3 regions of the Alistipes dispar genome follow, and region 1 is predicted to be linked to each of the others. Evidence: riboswitches for the same ligand, from Rfam matches in the RefSeq annotation. Region 1 holds a riboswitch; each other region holds the start of a gene.
What was found. A riboswitch is a leader RNA that binds a small molecule or an ion and turns the genes downstream of it on or off. The one in region 1 is predicted to bind cobalamin.
Positions count from the first base shown of each region.

Region 1 (7,305 bases):
CGGCGCTCCGGACGAAGTGCTGGTGCAGCGCGATGTCGGCCGTGAAGAGCCACTCGTCTCCCACGGCGTATTCTCCCGCCGCCTGCCCGTAGAAGGTGTCGATCCTGCTTCGGGAGCGGGTCATGGAGGTCATGATGCCGTTGCCCGGGTCGCGGCGGTAGTCGTAGGCCATCCATGTATGGATGTATCCGGCCTTCGCGCCGACCTTCCAGTCGCGGCGCAGGCGGTCCCACGAGAGGACGCTGCGGAGCGTGTGCTCCCGCTGGCGGTTCTCGAACCGGGTGTCGTCGGCGTAGTCGGTCGTCAGCAGCGGCAGTTCGCGGTTCGAGTTGATGTACCAGGCATTCAGTCCGAAGCGGTCGCCGCGGCCGGTGTTGTAATAGATCTCCTGCAGCACGTGCACGTCGTCGAACGCGCCGCTCTTGTTCCGCTCCACCGGATAGTACGACCCGACGATGTTCATCTCCTCGTCGTAGATGTTCTCCTTCTTGTCGCGGTTGCGGTATTTGTAGTCGTTCCGCGAGGACTGGTAAACGGCTCGGGTCGATACCTGCCAGTGCTCGTCGCCCCACGTGAGACGCAGGAACTCGTCGAAGGTGCGGTACATGCCGATTCCCTGGATGTATTGCAGGCCGAATCCGTCGGCGGCGGCCGGTGCGGTCGAGAGCTTCACCACGCCGCCCAGCGCCCCGCCCGCCTCATTGACCGACGACGTGCCGTGCAGCAGCGAGGCGTCGTCGATGAAATACGACGGGATCATCGAGAAGTCGGTCATGCCGAGCATCGGGTTGTTGATGCGCATTCCGTTCCACGTCACCTGCGTATGCGAGGGTCCTGTGCCGCGGAACGAGACCGTCGAGAGCGTCGCCCGGCCGTACTGCTTGACGAAGAGCGGGGAGTTGAACGTCAGCACGTCGGCGATCGACAGGGCGATGTTCTCCTTGAGTGTCACCGAGTCGAACGTCGTCCGTTCGACGCCGATCTCCTTCATCGGCCGCCGGCCCCAGATCGGAACCTCGCGGATGGCTATGTTCCGCTCGGGCCGGGCCTCCGCGGCGGCCTCCTGCGGCGGCTGCGCGCCGCCCTGGGCATGGAGCGCCGCCGGAAACAGCAGCGCCGCGACTATCCGAACCGTCGTCTTTCTCATACTTCCTGTATCCGTTATTTCCAGCAGAATGCGCCGGGGATGATTCCCACATAGAACCGGTCGATCTGTTCGCCCTCGGCCGTATAGCGATAGACGATACCCTGCTGCTGGTAGTCGATGGCGTCGGCCACATAGACGTCGCCGTTGTGCGGATCGACCGTCAGTCCGTAGTATTTCGTGTCGCGGTACTCGATGAAGGGGCGCACCGGCACGCGCTCCTCCTCCACCTGCATCCGCCAGATGTCCCTGTTGATCCAGTAGAGCGTGTCGCGCGTTCCGTTGAGCTGCACCTCCGAGGGCCAGTCGCCCAGCTTGAACCGGAACTGCTTCTCGACCTCGAACGTCGCCGCGTCGATGCGGTAGAGCGACGGGGCTTCGTAGCCGTAGGGCGACCCTTCGTAGCCGCCGTCGGTGATCGTCCACAACTTGTGGTTCTTGTCCATCACGAGCGACGTGGGCTGGATGCCGACCGTCAGTTCGTCCACCACCTCGTCGGTCTCGGTGTCGATCTTCAGGATGCGGTTCTGGTACGACCAGCAATTGACATAGACGTACTTGCCGTACTGCACCATCTGCTCCGTGGAGCCCGATTCCATCGTCATTCCGGGGCACTCGATGTAGCCCGTGATCTCGTAGCGTTTGGGATTGACGATGAAGATGCGGTTGTCCCAGATCTGCGTCACGTAGGCCTTTTCGTCCGAAAGGAAGTGGATGTAGCGCGGCGAGGTGAGGTCCGTGATGCGTCCCACCTCCCGGAAGGTGTCGATGTCGATGGCGAAGATGACGTGCGAATTGTTCACCACGATCCAGCCCACGCCGTCGCGGACGGTCATCGACTGCGCCACGTCGCCCAGCTTGAAGCCGTTGGCGCGGAAGAAAACCTCGTTCTCCACCCGTTTGGTCTTGGGGTCGTAATAGGAGAGCGTGGCGTTGCCGTACTGGAAATTTCCCTCGTTGGTGACGAACAGTCCCCGCCCCGAGGCCGAGAACTCCTCCGTCGTGCCGTAGTCCCACTTCATGCAGCCCGTGAGCAGCATGAGGCAGCCTGCGGCCGGGAGTGTGTATCGTATGATCCGTTTCATGTTCCGCAAACCGTTCGTTCGGTACGGCGGCGCGCCGGCGGGGCGGCGGGACGGTAGGGAGGGGAGACCGGAGAACGGTGCGCTCCGACGATCCGATTCCGACCCGAAACCCGCGGGTGCAAATCCGTACGGCAAGGCAGGTCTTCTGACTCGTCCCGTCCGCCGCGCCTTCCCGGTCTGTCCCAGTGGCAAAGAGTGCGGCAAAACAGTTTCTCCCCGCAGGGGAGGGGACTTACAGCAGCGAGCACTGCTCCGGATTCTCACCGGATTCCCTTTTCATCCGCGCCGCGGAGAACGGCCGGCGCGAAAACCTTGCGACCGCAAAGGTAGGGAAAAATTCGGAATATTTTGCTACCTTTGCGGTCCGATATGAAGGAGTCGCTCAAAAGATCGTTCGCCTCGCTCGGGGCCGACGGGCTCGTTGCCCTGTGGCTCGGGGTGTGGTGGTGCGCCAACCTGATCGAGGCGGGCTGCACGGAGCTGGCCAACGACGAGGCCTATTACCACATGTTCGCCCAGCGGCTCGCATGGGGCTATTTCGACCATCCGCCCGTGACGGCGCTGCTCGTGTGGCTCGGGGAGCGGCTCTTCGGCGGCGAGCTGGGCGTGCGGTTCTTCTTTACCGTGTTGCAGCCGCTCTATCTCTGGGCGTTGTGGAGGCTCGTCCGTCCGGCGGATGCCGTGCGGCGCGATGCGACGCTGTTCGTCATGCTTTCGGCCTCGACGCTCCTGTTGCAGCTCTACGGCTTTATCGCCGTGCCCGACGGGCCGCTGCTGGCTTCGTCGGCGGTTTTCCTGTGGACGTTCCGGAACTTCTCGGAGGGCCGCCGCCTCGCATGGCTCTGGATGGGTGCGGCGATCGCGCTGATGGCTTACAGCAAATACCACGGCGCCCTGGTGCTGCTCTTCGCCCTGGCGGCCAATCCGCGGCTCTTCGCCCGCCCGGCGCTCTACGCTTCGGGAGCGGTCGCCGCCGTGCTGCTCGTGCCGCACCTCGTGTGGCAGTACCACCACGACTGGGCTTCGTTCATCTACCACCTCTCGGCGCGCAACTCGGTTTTCCGTCCGGGCTACGTCGTCGAGTTCCTCGCCAACATGCTGGTGGTTTTCAATCCCTTCCTCGTGCCGATCTACGTGCAGGCATGGCGGAAGACGCGGCCGCAGTCGGCCGTCGGCCGGGCGCTGAAACTGCTGCCCGCGGCCTTCATCGGCTTTTTCCTCCTCTCGTCGCTGCGCGGCTACGTGCAGCCGCAGTGGGTGATCGTCTCGGTCTTCGGACTGATCTATGTCGCCTTCGCCTATGTCCGCCGCCATCCCCGCACGCGGCGGTACGCGATGGCAGCCGGCGGTGCGACCCTGCTGCTCGTCGCCGCCGTGCGTGTCGAGATGATCTTCAATCCGCTGGGACTCCGTTTCGAGGTCTTCGACAATTCCGAGAGCTACGGCGCCATCGCCGCCGAGGCGCAGGGCCGTCCGGTCGTTTTCCGCCACGGCTACGCCGTCGCGGCCAAATACGCTTTCTATACGGGCGGCGAAGCCTATTGCCAGCCCAATATCCGCTATCGTACGCACCAATGGCAGTTCCGCGACGACGACTCGCGTTTCGCGGGCCGCGAAGTGCTCGTCGAGTGTCCCCCCCCCGGGATAGCCGACACGACCGGACGCGTGCGGACCGTCCGGCTGGCGAACGGGCGCAGCTTCACGTGGTTCGTCGATCCGGATTTCCGCCCCGTGCGCAAGGTCGGCGTCACGATCGGAGGAATGCCCCGGCGCGTCGCTGCGGGCGATACGCTGCGGCTCCGGCTGTGCTTTTCGAATCCTTACGATTATGCGATCCGTGTGGGCATGGAGCCGCAGGGCGTGCGGCTGTCGATGCTCTGGAAGCACGGCCGCTTCCGCGTCGAGGAGTTCCCGCTGGAGGACCGTTTCACGATTCCGGCCGGCGGCGAGGTGTCGCACGAGGTGATCTTCCCCGTGCCGCAGCGGCTCTCCGGCGCGCAGTTCGAGGCGGGCTTCGCCCTGTGCCGCGAGGGCTATACCAACTGGTTCAACGGAAAACCCGTCCGGACGGAGGTCGCGGCGGCGGAATCCGGTAAAGAATGAAACCCGTCCCCCGGGAGGGACGACAATATGAGAACGGCGGGCGGTGTGCCGTCCGGTGAGAGAGTCAGTCAGTTATGATCGAACAGTTTTTGAAATTCTGCGTCGTGGGAGGTTCCGGTCTCTTCGTGGACTTCGGAATCACCTATCTTTGCAAGGAGTGGCTTCGCCTGAACAAGTATGCGGCCAATTCGCTGGGATTCCTTTGCGCCTCGACGACCAACTATGTCCTGAACCGTCTCTGGACGTTTCACAACGAGAATCCCGACATCGCGGGGCAGTACCTGCGTTTCCTGGGCATCGCGGCCGTGGGCCTGGCGATCAACAACGCTACGATCTATCTGCTACACAATCGTTTCCGTCTGAATTTCTACCTCGCCAAACTCTTCGCTACGGGCGTGGTGACCTTCTGGAACTTCTTCATGAACTACTTCTTCACGTTCCTGTAGGGGCGGGCGTTCAGCGGGCGGCTTTTCTCCGTATCTTCCGCAGCGGCAGTCCCAGCACGCCGAAGAAGGCTTCGCGGAAGATGCCGCCCGACATCTTCGATACGCCCTCGCGGCGTTCGACGAAGATGATCGAGACCTCCTTGAGTTTCAGCCCCAGCCTCCAGGCCGTGTATTTCATTTCGATCTGGAATCCGTACCCCTTCATGCGCACCGCGTCGAGGTCCATCGTCTCCAGTGCGCGGCGCGAGTAGCAGACGAAGCCCGCCGTGGCGTCGCGCAACGGCATGCGCGTCACCAGACGCACGTAAACCGAGGCGAAGTAGGACATCAGCAGACGCGACATCGGCCAGTTCACCACGTTCACGCCCTGCACGTAGCGCGAACCCACCACCACGTCGTACCCTTCGGCCGCCGTGCGGGAGAGGCGCACCAGATCGTCGGGATTGTGCGAGAAGTCGCAGTCCATTTCGCAAATGTAGTCGAATCCGTGTTCGAGTCCCCAGCGGAATCCCGTGAGGTAGGCCGTGCCGAGCCCCTGTTTTCCGGAGCGTTCCAGGAGGTGGAGCCTCCCGGGGAACTCCTGCTGGCGTTCCCGGACGATGGCGGCCGTGCCGTCGGGCGACCCGTCGTCGATGACGAGCATTTCGAACGCTTCCTCGAGCGAGAAGACCTTCGAGATCATCGCCGAGATATTCTCCTTTTCGTTGTAGGTCGGAATGATTACGAGCTTGCGCATGGGCGGGACGGTTTTGGTTTCGGGGGCAAATATACGATTATTTTGCCATTCCACCCCTCTCCGCCCTGCTTTTTCCGGCACGTTTGAGCCGTCGGAGCGCCTTTTTGTCCGCATCGCTCACCCGGTAGGACTCCGCGATTTTCCGCAGCGACCTGTTGAACGTCCAGTCGTCGAGCGGGCAGTCCCGCTCCAGCCACCGGCGGGTGATTTCGGGGCATTTCACGAAGCAGACCGACACGGCCCACGCCACGCCCATCCGGGCGTAGTACCCTTCGTGGCGGACGGCGCCCAGCAGTCCGAGCAACTGCCCGATATGTTCCGCATCCGCGAAATTGCCCAGCGCCATGACGACGGCGAACCGTATGTCGTACTCCGCTCCGGAGCGGAAATAGGGCCGGATGAAACGCCACATCGGTTCGCGTTCGGCCGCTTTCAGACGCCAGCAGAAACAGTCGCATACGGCCCAGTTGTCGATCTTCGGCACGAAGCGCGCGACGTGGCGCAGCTTCTCCTCCGGCGTGCATTTCGCGCAGGCGATGACGAGCCCTTGCAGCAGCCGCTCCTCGAAGTAGAACCCTTCGGCCGTGTCGAGGTAGGCGCGCCACTCCCCGCGGGCGATTTCCCGGGCGATCCGCCGCAGTTGCGGGATGCGGATGCCGATGACGTGCTTCTCGCCCGGCATCAGCGGCGAGATGAACTCCCGGTAGCGGGGTTCGGCCATTTCGAGCAGTTGTTCGCGGACGGTCATCGTGCGGCGCGGGTCATTCGCGGCGGGTGACGGTGCGGTAGCAGCCGATGCCGCACACCTCGGTCGAAATTTCGCCCACGCCGTTTCCGGCCTTGGCGTTTATGCCCGTCTGCACCTTCACGTAGTCGATCTGCGGCAGGTCGGCCGGTTGCCCGTCCGCATCCACGGCGTCGGCGATCCGGAAGCGGTTCTTCGCTCCCGTGCGGTCGGTCGCGGACCAGTTGTCGGCATAGCCCCATCCGAAGGCGGTCATGATGTATTTGTTGGCGGCCTCGTCGAAGGTCACGTTGTCGGGCAGCCGGATGCCGCGGTAGGTGAGCGACGGAACCCATGCCGGAACATAGCTTGCCTGGGAGTGCACGCCGATGCGGTCTATGGTTCCCTTTCCGTCGCGGTTGTCGTGCCATTCGGCCGCGATGCCCTCCTCGTCCGACGGGGCGTAGGTCGCTTCGTAGTCGTAGATCGTTTCGTCGTTGTCGTCCTCGCTGCCGCGCAGCCGGTACCATGTGCCCGGTGCGCCGTTCTCCCGCACGGCGACCCAGACGACTCCCGGCTCCGAGGAGCCGTCGAAGGCGTTGCCCGTCACATAGAGGTCGTATCCGCCCGTGTTAGCGACCGGTTCGTCGAATTCGGCGACGATATATCCGCCCCAGCCGCCCAGCGAGACGTAGAGTCCCCGGGAGAGCCGCTCTTCGGCGTATGCGACGGCCTCTTCGGGCGTCGTGATCGTCCGGTCGCCGAATCCGGCGTCGGTGCTGTTGATGAACTGTCCCGGTGCGGGAGTGTACTCCGTGACGGCGGAGGCCGGTTCCTCGACCTCGACGGTCGAGGTCTTCTCGCTCGTGTTGCAGGCGGCCGCCGCTGCGGCCAGCAGAAGCAGGCAGGCGTATTTTCCCATGCTCTTGTCTTTTTATGGTGCGTTTCGTCCCGGCGTGCGCGGACGCTCCGCCGGAATCCGGTTCTCGCGGGCGCTTTCGCCCCGCCGGGGCAAAAATACGCTTTTTTCCGCGATTGCCGTCCCTGTTGCCCGGGAAAAAAGGTTA
Region 1 is NZ_AP019736.1:2,102,062-2,109,366, forward strand. Features, by position in the region: gene FME97_RS08850 (TonB-dependent receptor) at 1-1,147, opposite strand, end outside; gene FME97_RS08855 (DUF5074 domain-containing protein) at 1,162-2,229, opposite strand; cobalamin riboswitch at 2,348-2,559, opposite strand; gene FME97_RS08860 (ArnT family glycosyltransferase) at 2,578-4,332, shown strand; gene FME97_RS08865 (GtrA family protein) at 4,407-4,778, shown strand; gene FME97_RS08870 (polyprenol monophosphomannose synthase) at 4,789-5,514, opposite strand; gene FME97_RS08875 (DNA alkylation repair protein) at 5,552-6,262, opposite strand; gene FME97_RS08880 (hypothetical protein) at 6,276-7,160, opposite strand.

Region 2 (7,305 bases), 1.1 Mb from region 1:
CAGCGGCGCCCGCACAACCTCAGCCGGGCTTCATGCAACAGTACAGCTTCATCATTATGATCGGCCTCATGGTGCTGGTCCTCTGGCTCTTCATGTGGCGGCCCGAAGCCAAGCGCCGCAAGCAGATGCAGGCGTTCCGCGACGGGCTGAAAAAGGGCGACAAGATCATCACGGCCGGAGGCATCTACGGCACAGTGAAGGAGGTCAAGGAGACCACCCTGCTGATCGAGGTGGACGGCAACGTGACGCTGCGCATCGACAAGAACATGGTCGTGGCCGACAATTCGGACCTCCAGCGCCAGTAGAGGCCGCGCATCATACGAAAAAGAGCTGCAAGGATTTGCAGCTCTTTTTTTCATATCCGTCACCGGAAACGGAGGTCAGCCGAACAGATGCAGCGCCGCGACGTCGATGAGCCGCTGGTTGCGGCTGCCCCGGAAATCGAGCGACAGGTCGCGCAGCGCCTCGACGTAGCGGCCGTCCACCAGCGTGTCGATCCAGCGCAGGCACTCCCGGCGCGCCGGGTCCGCGAGGCACTCCTCGAGCGTATAGCCCGTATAGCACCAGACATTCTGCCCCGTGCGCTCCCGCACCCGGCGCAGAAAGGCCGCCATCGCCGCGGGATGCAGCAGCGGATCGCCGCCGCTGACGGTCACACCGTCCAGAATCGGGTTCGCCGCGATCGCGTCGCAGATCCGCTCCGTCCACTCCGCGGTCAGCGGTTCGCCGCCCAGCGGATCGTGGCTCTGCGGATTGTGACACCCGGGACAACAGTGCGCACACCCCGCGAAATAGATCGCGTAGCGCAGGCCGTAGCCATCAGAGATGGTTTCGGGATAAATGGCCAGGATGCGGAGTGGTTCCATCGGCAAAACAGGGTCAGATATACATTTCCTGCGGAGACGATTTAGGAATTCGGACGGAGCCGTCTGCGGCACGCGCCGTCCCCGGCGCGGGTTGCACATGCGCCAAACATGTCCGCCCCTGCCGGAGTGTCCCGAACAGAAGAGCCCCCGCCAAGACGGGGGTTTGGTGGTGGGTCGCACTTGCAAACACGGCCGAAGGCCGTAAAGAAGCGAGGGCGGAAAGTGAAACGACAGACATAATCGCCAAAAGCGGATTATCTGTGTTTTACCCGGTCGCGCTCCTCGGCCTGCTTCGCGGAGTTCCACGATTCGAGACTGCCCGTCAGGTAGCCCGTGATGCGGCGCATGCGCGAGATGTTGTCCGAACCGCAGACGGGACATTTCGAGTAGATCACCCCGCGGTAACCGCACTTGCGGCAGGTGTCGATCGGATGGTTGATCGACCCGTAGCCGATGCCCGAATCCTGCATCACCTTGACGATCTTGAGAATCGCCACGGGATTCTTCTTCGCTTCGCCGTCCAGCTCGACATAGGTGATATGGCCGCCGCGCGTGATGGCGTGGAACGGCGCCTCGAGGCGGATCTTCTCGACGATCGACACCGGTTCGCGGACATCCACATGGAACGAATTGACGTAGTAGTCGCGGTCGGTGACGCCCGGAATCTCGCCGTAACGCTTGCGGTCCATGCGCGTGAAGCGGCCGCTCAGCCCCTCGGCCGGGGTCGCCAGCACGGAGTAGTTGAGTCCGTAGCGGGCCTTGTACTCCTCGACCACGCGGTTCATCGTCAGAACGGCATCGTAAAGCGTCTGCCACGCCTCCTTCGAGGTGGCGTGCCCCTCGCCGTAGATGGCCACCATCGCGTTGTGGCCGCCGATGAAGCCGATGCCCAGCGTGCCGTGCTTCAGCACGTCGCCCACCTCGTCGTTGGGTTGCAGCGCGCCGCCGCCCTTCCAGACATCGTTCGACATCATGAACGGGAACTGCCGCGCGAGGGCCGTGCGCTGGAACTGGTAGCGCTCGTAGAGCTGCTCGGCGATCATCGAGGCCGTCTTGCGAACCGATTCGAGGAAGATCTCGCGCGCCTCCTTGCGGATGGCGTGCTTGTTGCCGTCGGGAATCAGGTCCGAAGCCTCACGCACCGCCTCGATGGCCAGCCGCGGCAGGTTCATCGAGGTGAACGAGAGGTTGCCGCGGCCCCACGAGGTCTTCTCGCCGTGCAGGTCCTCGAAGACGCGCGTGCGGCAGCCCATCGTGGCCACCTCGTAGCGGAAGCGGTCCGGGTCGTCGATGCGCCACTTCTCATGGCGGTTGAACGGCGCGTCGAGGAACATGAAGTTGGGGAACAGCGCCACCGAGGTCGTGCGGCACGCCTCGACGAGCAGGTCGAAATTCGGCGTCCGGAACCGGATTTCGCCCGCCAGCGCCTTGTCGAAATCCCGGACGGCCGCCCGATAGTCTTCCTCGCACCACGAAACGCCCTCCTTGACCTTGAAAATCTGAATCGGGAAGACGGGCACTTCGCCGTGCCCCAGCCCCTCGACCGTGGCGGAGAGCAGTTCGCGGATCACCATGCGCCCCTCGGGCGAAAAGTCCGTGCCGTAGTTCACCGAACTGAAAACCACCTGATTGCCGCCGCGAGAGTGCATCGTATTGAGGTTGTGGATGAATCCCTCCATCGCCTGATGCGTCTCCTTGCGCGTGGCCTTGTAGGACTGTTCCCAGATACCGCGCAGCTCCTTGTCCGAAAGGCCGATCCCCGCATCGGCGAGGGCCCCGCCCAGCGCGGCGATCCGCTCGTCGGAGAGCTCGATCGTCGGGAGATGTTCGGCGCAGAGTGTTTTGAGCCGTCCGCGGTCCGGCTCCCCGGCCCCTCTGAGCACGCAAAGGAACGACACCGTATCGACGACATGCTTGCGGAAGGTCTTCAGTACGCCCGGAGCCATGAAACGGTCGAAGGCCGGAATCGACTGCCCGCCGTGCTGTTCGTTCTGGTTGGTCTGGAAGACGATCGTGGCCAGTGTGGCGTAGCTCTGGATCGACTGCGGCGTGCGCACCGAACCGTTCTTGGTGGAGAAGCCGCGCCGATAGATGTCCTCCAGATCGTACTGGATGCAGGTCGTGGTCTTCGTGGGATAGTAGTCCAGGTCGTGAATATGTATGTCGCCATCGCGGTGAGCGCGGCCGTGGCGCACGCCCACGAGGTACTTCAGCGCATAGTCCTTCGTGATCTCCGAAGCGAAGGTCATCATCTGCCCGGCGGGCGTGTGCGACGACATGTTGGCGTTCGAGAGGTTGATGTCGTTCTTCTCCACCGTCACGATTCCGTCCATGACCCCCTTGATCGACGAACGGCGGTCGCGCTCGACGTTGCGCCACTCGCGGTAGATGATATAGCGTTTGGCGATCGAGGGATTGAGGCGCATCAGCCGCTCCTCGACCATGTCCTGAATCTCCTCGACCGAAATCTCGTTCTTCGAAATCGCTCCGGCGACCTCCGCCGCCACACGGGCGATGGTCTGCTCCTCGTCCGTGATGCCGCCCGCACGGTAGGCTTTCGTGATGGCGCGGACGATCTTCTCCAGCGAGAAAGGCTCCGTCTTGCCATCACGTTTGATGATGGAAATCTGTGCGTAATCCATTGTAAACGAATATATGTGTTTCACAATAGGCCCCGTTTCCCCGCAGGACCGGACATTGCTGCGCGGAGGCAGGTCTTCTGACTCGCGCCGATCCGCAGACGCCTTCCCGCTCCCCGCAGGGAACAGTGGCTCGAGACGTGTCTGCGGCCTATGACGCTTACAGCAGCGGGAACTGTCCGGGATTCGCACCCGGTTCCCTCTTATCCCTCCGTCCGGCGGACGAAGGGAAACCTCCGCAAGGACAAAGGTCCGCAGAATCCGGAGCAATTCAAAGCCCCCGGCACAGAAGTTTTCAACATTTTGTGAAAGATTCCGCCCGTCTTCCCCCGCATTGCGCTATCTTTGCGCCGCAAACGACAATTACGACTCATGATCCGGAAAATATCCTACACCTGCCGGGGAACCTGCTCCCGGCAAATCGACATCGAACTCGACGGAGAGACGATCCGCAGCGTCGTCTTCACGGGCGGCTGCCACGGCAACACGCAGGGCATCGCGGCGCTCGTCAGCGGCATGCGGGCCGAAGAGGCCATCGCACGGCTCGAAGGCATCGACTGCCGCGGCAAGGGAACTTCGTGCCCCGATCAGTTGGCCTGCGCGCTGAAAACGGCGCGCTGACGCGGCGGACGCGCACCGCGGCCCGGAACCGCAGGCGGGTACGGATTTTGCACTCGGTCTTCACGTCACAAAAAACGAAAGACTATGTATTTCCTATGGTATCTGCTTATCGGGCTGGCGGCCGGATGGATCGCCAACCTGCTGGTCAAGGGCAGCGGCTCGGGCCTTATCGTCAATCTGATCGTCGGACTCATCGGCGGCGTGCTGGGAGGCTGGCTGCTCTCGCTCTTCGGACTCGTGGCGGCGGGCACGCTGGGCAGTCTCGTCACGGCCGTCATCGGGGCGATCGTGCTGCTCTGGATCGCAGCGCTCGTCTCGCACCGTAAAGCGCGCAAGGCATGAGACCGCGGCGCGACGACCGGGAGGCGCCGGGAGACGACGGAGCTCCTCGCCGGACGCATCGACGACGCGACGTCGTGCGGACCGGCCGCACCGGAGCACGTGCCGGACGGCCGGGACCCGGAAAGGAATCCGGACGGGAGGCGGGGACGCCGCAGTCCGGAGCGCACCGCGGCGATCCGCCGCGGAATTTCCTCTCCGGAGAGACCCGCGGCTCCGGAGAGACCCGCGGCCGGACGATCCGGAAAATGCGGCGGACGACAGACAATCAGCCAGCGTAAAAGATAATCTGCCCGCACAAAATTGGATATTGGGATTTTTTACGTATCTTTGTGCCGCTTTCGAGCGAATGTTTGAGCTGTGGTGTAATGGTAACACAGCAGATTTTGGTTCTGTCGTTCTGGGTTCGAATCCCGGCAGCTCAACACGAAAGGGAGAGGTCCGCGAGGACTTCTCCCTTTCGCATTTCCGCACGTAACCGGCGGCCGCCCCGCCCTTTCCGCGGAGGACGGGGAAGCCTCCGCGGAAAGGGCGGCGGGAAACCGCTCCGGATCCCGAGGATCCGGCCGGGTCACTTCACCCTGGACATGAATTTCGCGCGGTCCACCACAAAACGCACGTGAACCCCCTCGCCGATCATTCCTTCGGCATCGCGGGCCCCGACGTTGAAGGTCAGCTTGCGCCCCTCCGCCTCAGCGAGGATGGCCGTGGCCGTGATCTCGGCCCCGAGCCCCGAGGGCTTGATATGGGTCACGTTCATCTCGGCGCCCACGGTGGTCGCCCCTTCGGGCAGCGCGGCGGCCACGGCCCGCATCGCGGCGTTCTCCATGAGGGCCACCATCGCGGGGGTGGCGAATACTTCGAGGTCGCCCGAACCCATCGCAACGGCCGTATTGCCGGCCGTTACGGTCGTCGTGCTCCGGGCGGAAAGTCCCTTTTCCAACATACGCTCTCTCTTTTCGGTGTTACGTCAAACGATTTTTGAATTACCTTTGCCTCCGAACCGTATCCGCTCCGGCGGCGCCCTGTGCATTCGGGATGCGCAGGATGCGCAAAGGTAACGATTTTTCCGATCATGAAGAAACGGCTGGCCCTTCTCCTCGTCGCATGCACGGCAGCGCTCTCCGGAGCGCTGGCGCAGGGCGGCCGCGGCTTCCTCAGACAGGAGTGGATCGTCGAACGGGGCGACTCGATCCCGCTCGTGCACATCCTTCCGGTCTGTATCTTCGACCGTCCGGCGGACCTGCGCCGATATCAGAAACTGGTGCGGGCCGTCAAACGCGTCTATCCCGTGGCCAGGGCCGCCCGCGCCAAGATGGCCGAAATGGAGGGCGAACTGCTCCGCCTGCCGGACAGAAAGGCGCAGAAAGCCTATATCCGGGAGGTCTATCGCCAGATCAAGGAGGAATACACCCCCGTGGCCAAACACATGACCCGCACCGAAGGGCGCGTGCTGCTCAAGCTCATCGACCGCGAGACGGACTATACGGCCTACGAGGTGCTGCGCGAATTCCGCGGCGGATTCGTGGCCGGATTCTGGCAGGGCGTGTCGCGCATCTTCGGACAGAACCTCAAGTCGGAGTACGACAAGGAGGGTGAGGACCGGATCATCGAGCAGATCGTCGTCTATTACGAAGCCGGACTGCTGTAAAACAGTCAGAACGTCAGGGCAAGGCCGCCGCTGAGGCCGACAAACGAGCGGTGCGGCGGACCAAGCACCCGGTCAGGGCGCGGTATCCCCTCATCGAAACTGCGCGTCAGGTAGTAATGGTAGGTGAAGTCGATGAATAGACGGACACGGCCGATCGGCAGATTCAACCGTCCTCCCGCATCCGCCGTACAGACAAATCGTTGCCGGATGTCATACAAGCCCTCGTCCTGCGAATGGATCGGGCCGAAGAGCAGGCCGGGCGTCAGGCCCGCATGCAGTTCGAACACCGAAGGAACCTCCGGCACGAAGGTTTCGAAAAGGATCCGGCCGACGGAGGGGGCCGCCATATCACGGTCCGGATACCAGGTCCCGTTGTAATAACAGCCGTCGGGCGATGAGGTCGGCATGCGCCGCACGCCCGAGCGCCAGGAGAACTGCAACGGAACAGAGGCGTACTGTCCGTCGTGCAGGGGCGAGGTAAAGAGGTTGAGCCCCGTACGCAGGCCGATGTTGCGGTAGTTGTAGGCGGCAAAATCCATGGCCGCATACTGCATGGCCTGACCGGGAGCACCCGAACCGACGCCGATCTGCACCCCGTAGCGCAGGCCGATCTCCTTGTTACGGACCCGCTTTCTCACGAAGGCGGGATCCGGAGCGGATTCGGAGACAGGCTGCGCATGGAGCGCAACAAAGGCGAGACATCCGGCAAGGGCGGTCGTTAGTCGTTCCATGTTCGGCATTCGGGCAAATGCGGTATTTCCGGCAAATATAGCCTTTTCGGGTCAATCTGCAAATCCGACGGCCGAAGATGCCGAAGATACGGCACAAAACGCCAAAGACAGCTCCTTCGAGAACGGGGCTACATGCGGCGCAGCCGGGCGGCGAGCGTCTCCATCTGGCGGCGGAACTCCGCTTCGGTGCGCGGACGGGGATTGCGCGGCGTCATTTCGCCGAGCGGTCTGGCATAGAACGCATCCACGATCGGCTGCATCTCCATCCGGACGGAGTCGTAGGTCAGCACGCGCTCCCGCGACTTCAGCTCCCGGTCGATCTCTTTCATATAGAGGTCGAACTCGGGCAGGTAGTAGTAGTCGAACAACTCGCTGATGTAGGTGCGGCAATAGCTGTTCTCGGCGTTGCCCTTGAGCGCCTGCTCGAAAGCGGGATTGATCGGAGCGCGGACCTCCTC
Region 2 is NZ_AP019736.1:213,167-220,471, forward strand. Features, by position in the region: gene yajC (preprotein translocase subunit YajC) at 1-305, shown strand, start outside; gene nrdG (anaerobic ribonucleoside-triphosphate reductase activating protein) at 381-866, opposite strand; gene FME97_RS01190 (anaerobic ribonucleoside triphosphate reductase) at 1,121-3,508, opposite strand; cobalamin riboswitch at 3,559-3,758, opposite strand; gene FME97_RS01195 (TIGR03905 family TSCPD domain-containing protein) at 3,878-4,126, shown strand; gene FME97_RS01200 (GlsB/YeaQ/YmgE family stress response membrane protein) at 4,211-4,468, shown strand; tRNA gene FME97_RS01205 (tRNA-Gln) at 4,820-4,890, shown strand; gene FME97_RS01210 (thioesterase family protein) at 5,037-5,411, opposite strand; gene FME97_RS01215 (DUF4294 domain-containing protein) at 5,541-6,116, shown strand; gene FME97_RS01220 (hypothetical protein) at 6,122-6,847, opposite strand; gene FME97_RS01225 (alpha-N-acetylglucosaminidase TIM-barrel domain-containing protein) at 6,976-7,305, opposite strand, start outside.
Region 2: linked by a shared signal. The riboswitch ahead of FME97_RS01190 (anaerobic ribonucleoside triphosphate reductase) and the one ahead of FME97_RS08855 (DUF5074 domain-containing protein) in region 1 are both predicted to bind cobalamin.

Region 3 (7,305 bases), 780 kb from region 1:
CCGGCTCAAGGCGGGCAAGATCTACAAGCCCGAAAAGGTCCCCACGGCGCTCAACAACTTTTTCCGGCAGGAGAACATCCTCCAGTTGCGCGAACTGGCGCTGAAGGAGGTCGCGCTGCGTGTGGAGAAGAAGGTCGAGAACGAAGTGATCGAGAAGCCGGCCCAGCTTAGCGACCGTCTGCTGGCCGTGATCGACAGCAGCGAGAAGCGCGCCCGGCGACTGATCCGCAAGACGGCGCGCATGGCCACGCACCTCAATGCGGGCTTTCTCGTGCTCTACGTGCAGAGCGACAGGGAGAGCACCGACCGGATTCCGCTGGCCAACCAGCGTTACCTGATCAACAACTTCGATCTGGCCGCGGAGTTGGGCGGCGAGGTGATGCGCGTGCATTCGAATCATTTTGTCGAGGCGGTCGCGGACGTGGCCATTTCCCGCAAGATCAGCCTGGTATGCATCAGCAAACCCCGTTTCAAACTCCTCTCGCTGCTCGTGACGGCCGCGCGGATGCGCCGGTTGCTCAACCGGCTGGCGGGCATGAACATCGACTTAATCATTTTGTCGTGATATGAACCTACGATACAGATTGACATTGGGAATCGGCGTGTTGTTCGTCCTGATTCTGCTGCTCGGAGGACTCTCCGTCGGTTACGTGCGGCAACTCTCCGCCGCGTCCGGGAACATTCTCGCGGACAACTACAACTCGGTGCATTACGCCGAGGAGATGCTCCGGTCGCTGGACCGCCTCTCGCAGGATTCCTCGTCGCGGGCGACGCTCATCCGCAGCCTCAGCCTGCAGCGGCAGAACATCACGGAGGTGGACGAGAGCGAGGCCACGGCGTCGCTCGGCCGCCGCATCGCGGCCCTCACGGACACGGTGACTCCGGACCGGATAAGGCTCGTCCGCAGCGACCTCTACCGGATCATGGACCTCAACATGGCTTCGATCCGCATGAAAAGTTCCGAGATGGAGGCGCGTGCGGCCGACGCCGTGTGGTGGCTGACGGTCATGGCGGTCCTCTGCGTAGTGCTCGCCGCGGCCTTCCTCGTGCAGTTCCCGGCGGTGATCCTGCGCCCGATCGACAAGCTCAAGCGGGGCATCACGGAGATCGCCAACCACAACTACGAGGAGCGGCTCGACTTCGGGGGCAACCGCGAGTTCCGCGAGGTGGCCGAGTCGTTCAACGACATGGCCTGCAAACTCTCGGAATACCGCCGCAGTTCGCTCGATTCGCTCATGATCGAAAAGAAGCGCATCGAGGGGATCGTGAACAGCCTCCACGAACCGATCGTCGGACTGGATTCGGAGCGCAACATCCTCTTCATGAACGACGAGGCGTGCACGATCCTGAATCTGAAGCGCGGCGAAGTGATCGGCCGCAAGGCCGCGGAGGTGGCTCTGAACAACGATCTGCTGCGGAGGCTGATCCGCGAGCTCTACTCCGAACCGAAGGAGGACGAAGGACAGAAGGAGCCGCTGAAGATCTACGCCGACAACAAGGAGAGCTATTTCCAGATGGAGAACATCCCGCTCCATATCGTTCCGGTCGGCGGGCAGCGGAAGCAGTTCATCGGCAACGTGATCATCCTGAACAACGTGACGCGCTACAAGGAGCTGGATTCGGCGAAAACGAATTTCATCTCCACCGTCTCGCACGAGATGAAGACGCCCATTTCGTCGATCCTGATGAGCCTCCAATTGCTCGGCGACAACCGGCTGGGTTCGCTCAACGACGAGCAGAAGGCGCTGATAACGAGCATTAAGGACAGCAGCGACCGGCTGCTCAACATCACGGGAGAGCTGCTCAACATGACGCAGGTCGAGTCGGGCAAGCTGAAACTGATGCCCAAGATCGTCAAGCCGATCGAGCTGATCGACTACGCCGTGCATGCGACGCAGGTGCTCGCCGAGCGGTTCCACTGCTTCGTGGAGGTGGAATACCCCGAGAAGATTTCGAAACTCTTCGTCGATAACGAGAAGATCGCGTGGGTGGTGACGAACCTCCTGTCGAACGCCATTCACCACTCGCCCGAAAATTCGCGCATCATCGTGGGAGCCTGCCAGCAGGACAAGGTCGTGAATATCTACGTGCAGGATTTCGGCCGGGGAATCGACCCGCGCTACCACAAGAGCATCTTCGAACGCTATTTCCGCGTTCCCGGCACGAAGGTGCAGGGCAGCGGTCTGGGACTGGCTATTTCGAAGGAGTTCGTCGAAGCGCACGGCGGCACGATCACCGTGGACAGCCAGATCGGCAAGGGCAGTCGCTTTACGATCTCCCTTCCGGCCTGATCCGGATTTTGGTGTTATTTTTGGTGGCGCCGCCGGCACAAAGCCGGCGGCGTTTTTTGCGGGCGGCGCGCGGTGCATCCCTCCCCTGCCGCACGGCGGCGCGGAACGCCGTGCCGGGCCTCTGCGGCCGGAGCGATGAAAAAAATCGGAAAAATCTTGTCGGATTCGTTTTTTTAGCCTATGTTTGTCTTCGCAAAGGTTTCCTTTCCGCACCCGGCGACGGGCCGCGGCGGGGAATGAAAAGGGAACGCAGTGAAAGTCTGCGACAATACCCGTTGCTGTGAGTTTCCGCTCCGTGAAGGAGCACGAGAGGTTTCGCAATCTTTGCCACTGGCCGCAGGCGCGGCCGGGAAGGCGCGGAACCGGAACGAGTCAGAAGACCTGCCTTTCGCATTTTACAGAGGATTTGTTGCCTGCGGGACTACGGGCGAGAATCAGAACAGCGATTTTCCCCCTGCCGTCCGGCCCGTCCCGGTCGCGAAACGCGAAATTTCGGAGGTGTGCGAATGTCCGTTTTGAATTTTCCGCCGTATCCTGCCAGGAGGATGCGGCTGATTTTTTTATCGGATATGTCAAACTTAAAAAACGGAAGGAATGAGAAAACTGGTTACACTTCTGATGCTCGCCATGCTCGGCATGGCGACGTGGAGCTGTTCGTATGACGACGACGACCTTTGGGCGGAAATCGACGGGATCAGGAACGAACTGGCGGCGCTCAACGAGAAGGTCTCCTCGCTGCGGACGGTCGTCGATGCGCTGGAGAAGAACAAGACGATCTCGGAGGTCGTCGAGACCGACGAGGGGTGCACGATCGTCTTCAGCGACAAGACTTCGGTGACGATCGCCGACGGGGCAGACGCCCCGGTCATCGGTATCGACCGCGTCGAGGGCGTTTACTATTGGACCCTCGGCGGCAAGGGTAATTTCCTGACGGACGACGAGGGGAACAGGATTCCCGTATCGGGCGAGGCGCCCGAGCTGGCGGTGGATGCCGAGGGGTACTGGACCGTTGACGGCGTGCGTGTAGAGGACGCTTCGGGCAAGGAGGTCAAAGCCTCGGGCAAGGACGGCGACGCCTTCTTCAGGTCGGTGACCGACGGGGAGACCGAGGTCGTTTTCGAACTGACCGACGGGCAGACGATCGTCATACCGAAGACCGGGGCCGTGTTCGGTTTCGTGCAGTCGGAGGACGGCCGCGGTTGCTTCGTGTTCGGTTTCGGGGAGCGGAGGACGCTGTCGCTGCGTGTGGCCGACGTGACCACGGCCGATTTCATGAACGTCCCCGAAGGGTGGACGGCATCGTTCGATCTGGCTGGCAGGAGCGTCACGCTGAAGGCTCCGGCCGCTTCGGATGGCGTTTCGTATGCCGGCGGCATCGTCACGCTGATCGGTATCCGCGCCACGGGCGAGACGGTGTTCGCTTCGGCCGAGGTGTGCGCTTCGGTGGATTTCACGGACGCCGGAGGCACGTTCGTCGTCTGCGAGGGCAACATGACCTCGGCCAACGGCATGCTGGTCTGGTACGACAAGTCCGGCAAGGAGTACGAGGAGGTGTTCGAGCAGGCCAACGGCGGCAAGGAGATCGGCAATGTCGTGCAGGATATGTTCATGGCCAACGACCGGATTTACCTGCTTACGCAGAACGGCGGTTCGATGAACGGGGCCGGACGGTTCGTCGTCTGCGACGCCCGGACGATGCGCATGGAGTATGCCGATCCGCTGGTTATCAAAACTCCCGAGGGCAAGGATACATGGCCGCAGCATCTGGTGGTCGTCAGTCCGACGAAGGCCTATGTGCAGTATTCCGAGTCGGGCATGGAAGCCACGTCGGGCATCTGCGCGCTGACGCTGGGCGACGGTTCCGTCGAGGTGGGCGCCACGGTGGAGGGTACTTTCGGGGCGTTCTCCACCGAAGGGGCCGTCAAGACCCGCATGGTCCTCTCCCGCGGCAAGCTTTTTGCCGGATGCGGCCACAGTCTGGTCATCGTCGATCCGGCGACGGATGCCGTCGAGAAGCGGATTACTTACGAAGGCCGTCAGGTCAAAGGTGTCGTCAAGGGCGCCGACGGCAATATCTATTTCGCGCTGGCCGGAACCTTTACCGGCAATCAGAACATGGGCGCCGATTTCACCTCCGCGGCGAAGATCGTGGGCATCGACCACGAGGGCCGCGAAATTCTGAATGAAGAACTGCCCGAGGCCGTGCGGTTCCCCGTGGCCACCTGGTCGCCTGCCGTCGGCATGTGCGCCGACTTCACCGGTCCGTACCTCTATTTCGTGGATACGGACTCCTTCAGCGCGACCACCGTGACACGTTACAACTACGAGACGAAAACGGCCGACGTGCACTGGCTTTCGGCCGGCGAGACCGTTTACGGCATCATGGGCCAGCATCCGACGACCGGAAAACTGTGGGTCGGCATGTCGAATTACGTGAGTTCGAATATCTGCGTGTACGACGTCTCGGGCGCTTCGCCGGTTCAGGAGAGCCGTTTCTCCTACTCCGCGCAGAAGGGCGCGAGCCCGGCGGGCATCGACTTCGCCTATCGTTACACGTCGGAATGGCTCGGCAAATGATATGCGCAGTCCGATGAGAAAAGCCGCGATCGCGCTGTTCGGTCTTCTTCTGACGTCGTTCGCCGCCTGCAACCGGGACGGGGTCATCGAGGCGGATGCGTCTCCGGCTCCCGTCATCGCGCTCGACAGCGAAACGGGCGTGTACACGGTGAAGGCGGGGCGCGAACTGACCATCAGCCCCCGTTACGAATACGCCGACGACGCCCGTTTCAGTTGGACGGTGGACGGCCGGGTGATCGGAGAGGAGCCGTCGCTCGTCTTCCGCGCGGAGACCGTCGGGAAGGTTTACGTGCTGCTGGAGGTTTCGACCCGGTACGGTACGGCGAGCGAGGAACTGCGCGTGGACGTGACGGCGCTCGAAGTACCGACCGTTTCGATTCCCGGTGCGGAGGAGGGCTTCACGATCCTCACGGATTCCGATCTGGTGCTGAAACCTTCCGTGGCCGAAGTCTCGATCCCCGTCTCCTACTCGTGGAGCGTGGACGGCAGGGAGGTTTCTACGGAGCGGGACTATACCTTCCGGAGCGCCGAGGCCGGGACCTATGCCCTGCGTTTCGCGGCCTCGAACGAAGACGGGACGGATACCGTCGAGTTTTCCGTGCGGGTCGCTGCGCCCGAAGACATGCCGTTCGGCTGGACGTTCGAGCGGACCGAGTACAATGTCTCCGCAGGCCGCACCATCCGCCTCATGCCGCTCGACGTGGTAAACGCCTTCGATGCGGAGTATGTCTGGACGCTCGACGGTAAGACCGTGCAGCGGGGCGCCGATCCCGCCTACCGTTTTACCGCGGCGGAAGAGGGCGAACACCGCGCGACGGTGACGATGCGCAACTCGCATCTGTCGGTGTCGCAGACCCTCACGGTCCGTGTCTGCCCTCCTGCCGGACGCTACTACCGCCCCCGTTCGGCGACCAGCGGCGCCGACTGGGACCGGGTGTACGAGTTTCTGCCCGCTCCCGGGCAGTTCGTCAATGAGAATTGCACCGCTGCGACGATGGAGGAGGCCTGCGCCTATGCCGAGGACCGGATGATGCGGAACACCTACGTTTCGCTGGGCGGTTTCGGCGGGTATATCGTCGTGGGCTTCGACCACAGCATCGACGCTTCGGGCGGCTACGACCTGGCCATCGTGGGCAACTCGTTCGAAGGCTCCTCCGAGCCGGGGATCGTCTGGGTCATGCAGGACGAGAACGGGGACGGGCTGCCCAACGACACGTGGTACGAGCTGAAGGGTTCGGAGACGGGCAAGGCGGAGACGTTGCAGGATTATGCCGTCACCTACTACCGCCCGCGCGGCGCCGGAATGGAGACGCGCTGGACAGACAACCGCGGCGGCAGCGGGTCGATCGACTACCTGAAGCAGTTCCACGACCAAGGGTACTACTACCCTGCGTGGGTGGAGGCGGAAAGCTATACGCTGCGCGGAACACGTCTCGAAGCCCGCAACTACGACCAGTCGGGCAACGGCTCCTATTGGGTCAATGCCGCGTACGAGTGGGGTTATGCGGACAATTTCAGTCCGATCGACCGTCTGACCGACGACGACAACGTTTCGGCCGCGGCCAATCCCAACCATTTCCGGATCGCGGACGCCGTGACGTTCGAGGGCGAGCCGGCCGGGCTGGAGTACATCGACTTCGTGAAGGTCCAGACGGGGGTGAATGCCAAGAGCGGCTGGCTCGGAGAGCTTTCGACCGAGGTGTTCGGATTCTACGATTACCGCATGAGACGCGAATGAACCGTCGGTCGCGTCGCTCCGTCCGATGTCTGTCTGCGGGAGCCGGATCGTTTGGAGATTAGTGTACGTTGTCTGCCATACAACGATTCGGATCCGGTTCCCGCGGGACGAACGCCGGAGGAGCGACGGCCGGACCGGACGGCGTTCGGCGAGAGGCGCCCGCAGAAGCGGGCGCCTCGCTTTTTGGGGATGTCCGCCTGCCGGGCCCCCGGGAACCGCCGGAGTCCGAATTTCCGGGGGCCCGGCAGCGGGAATCTGGGGGATGTTTCGCCGACGCAATAAATTGCGTTTCGTATCGTTAATTCTTATGTGATATACACTCGATTTATCGGTTCTTTCGTATCTTTGCGGTTCGCCGGAGGATTCCGGCAGATTTGCCGGGATTGTCCGCCGCAGGGAGGCAGGAACGGTTCGCCGGGAAGAAATTGAACATTTTTCGGGTTGTTCGGACGAAGCCTTCCCGACGATAATCGGCTACCTTTGCGCCGTGCCGGCGGTCTGGAGACCGCAGCGGTTTCGCGGGCGGTTTTCGGCGCGGAGCATAACATTATTATTACGGATGAAAAACAGAGTTGTCGGATAGATATGGCACAAGTTGAAGGATACATTTCGCAGATCATCGGACCGGTCGTGGACGTGCATTTCCCCGATCTGAGACGGGAGAGCCTGCTGCCGGGCATTCACGAGGCGATGACGATC
Region 3 is NZ_AP019736.1:2,882,195-2,889,499, reverse strand. Features, by position in the region: gene FME97_RS12045 (sensor protein KdpD) at 1-565, shown strand, start outside; gene FME97_RS12040 (sensor histidine kinase) at 567-2,291, shown strand; cobalamin riboswitch at 2,471-2,694, shown strand; gene FME97_RS12035 (DUF5074 domain-containing protein) at 2,886-4,868, shown strand; gene FME97_RS12030 (PKD-like domain-containing protein) at 4,882-6,606, shown strand; gene atpD (F0F1 ATP synthase subunit beta) at 7,192-7,305, shown strand, end outside.
Region 3: linked by a shared signal. The riboswitch ahead of FME97_RS12035 (DUF5074 domain-containing protein) and the one ahead of FME97_RS08855 (DUF5074 domain-containing protein) in region 1 are both predicted to bind cobalamin.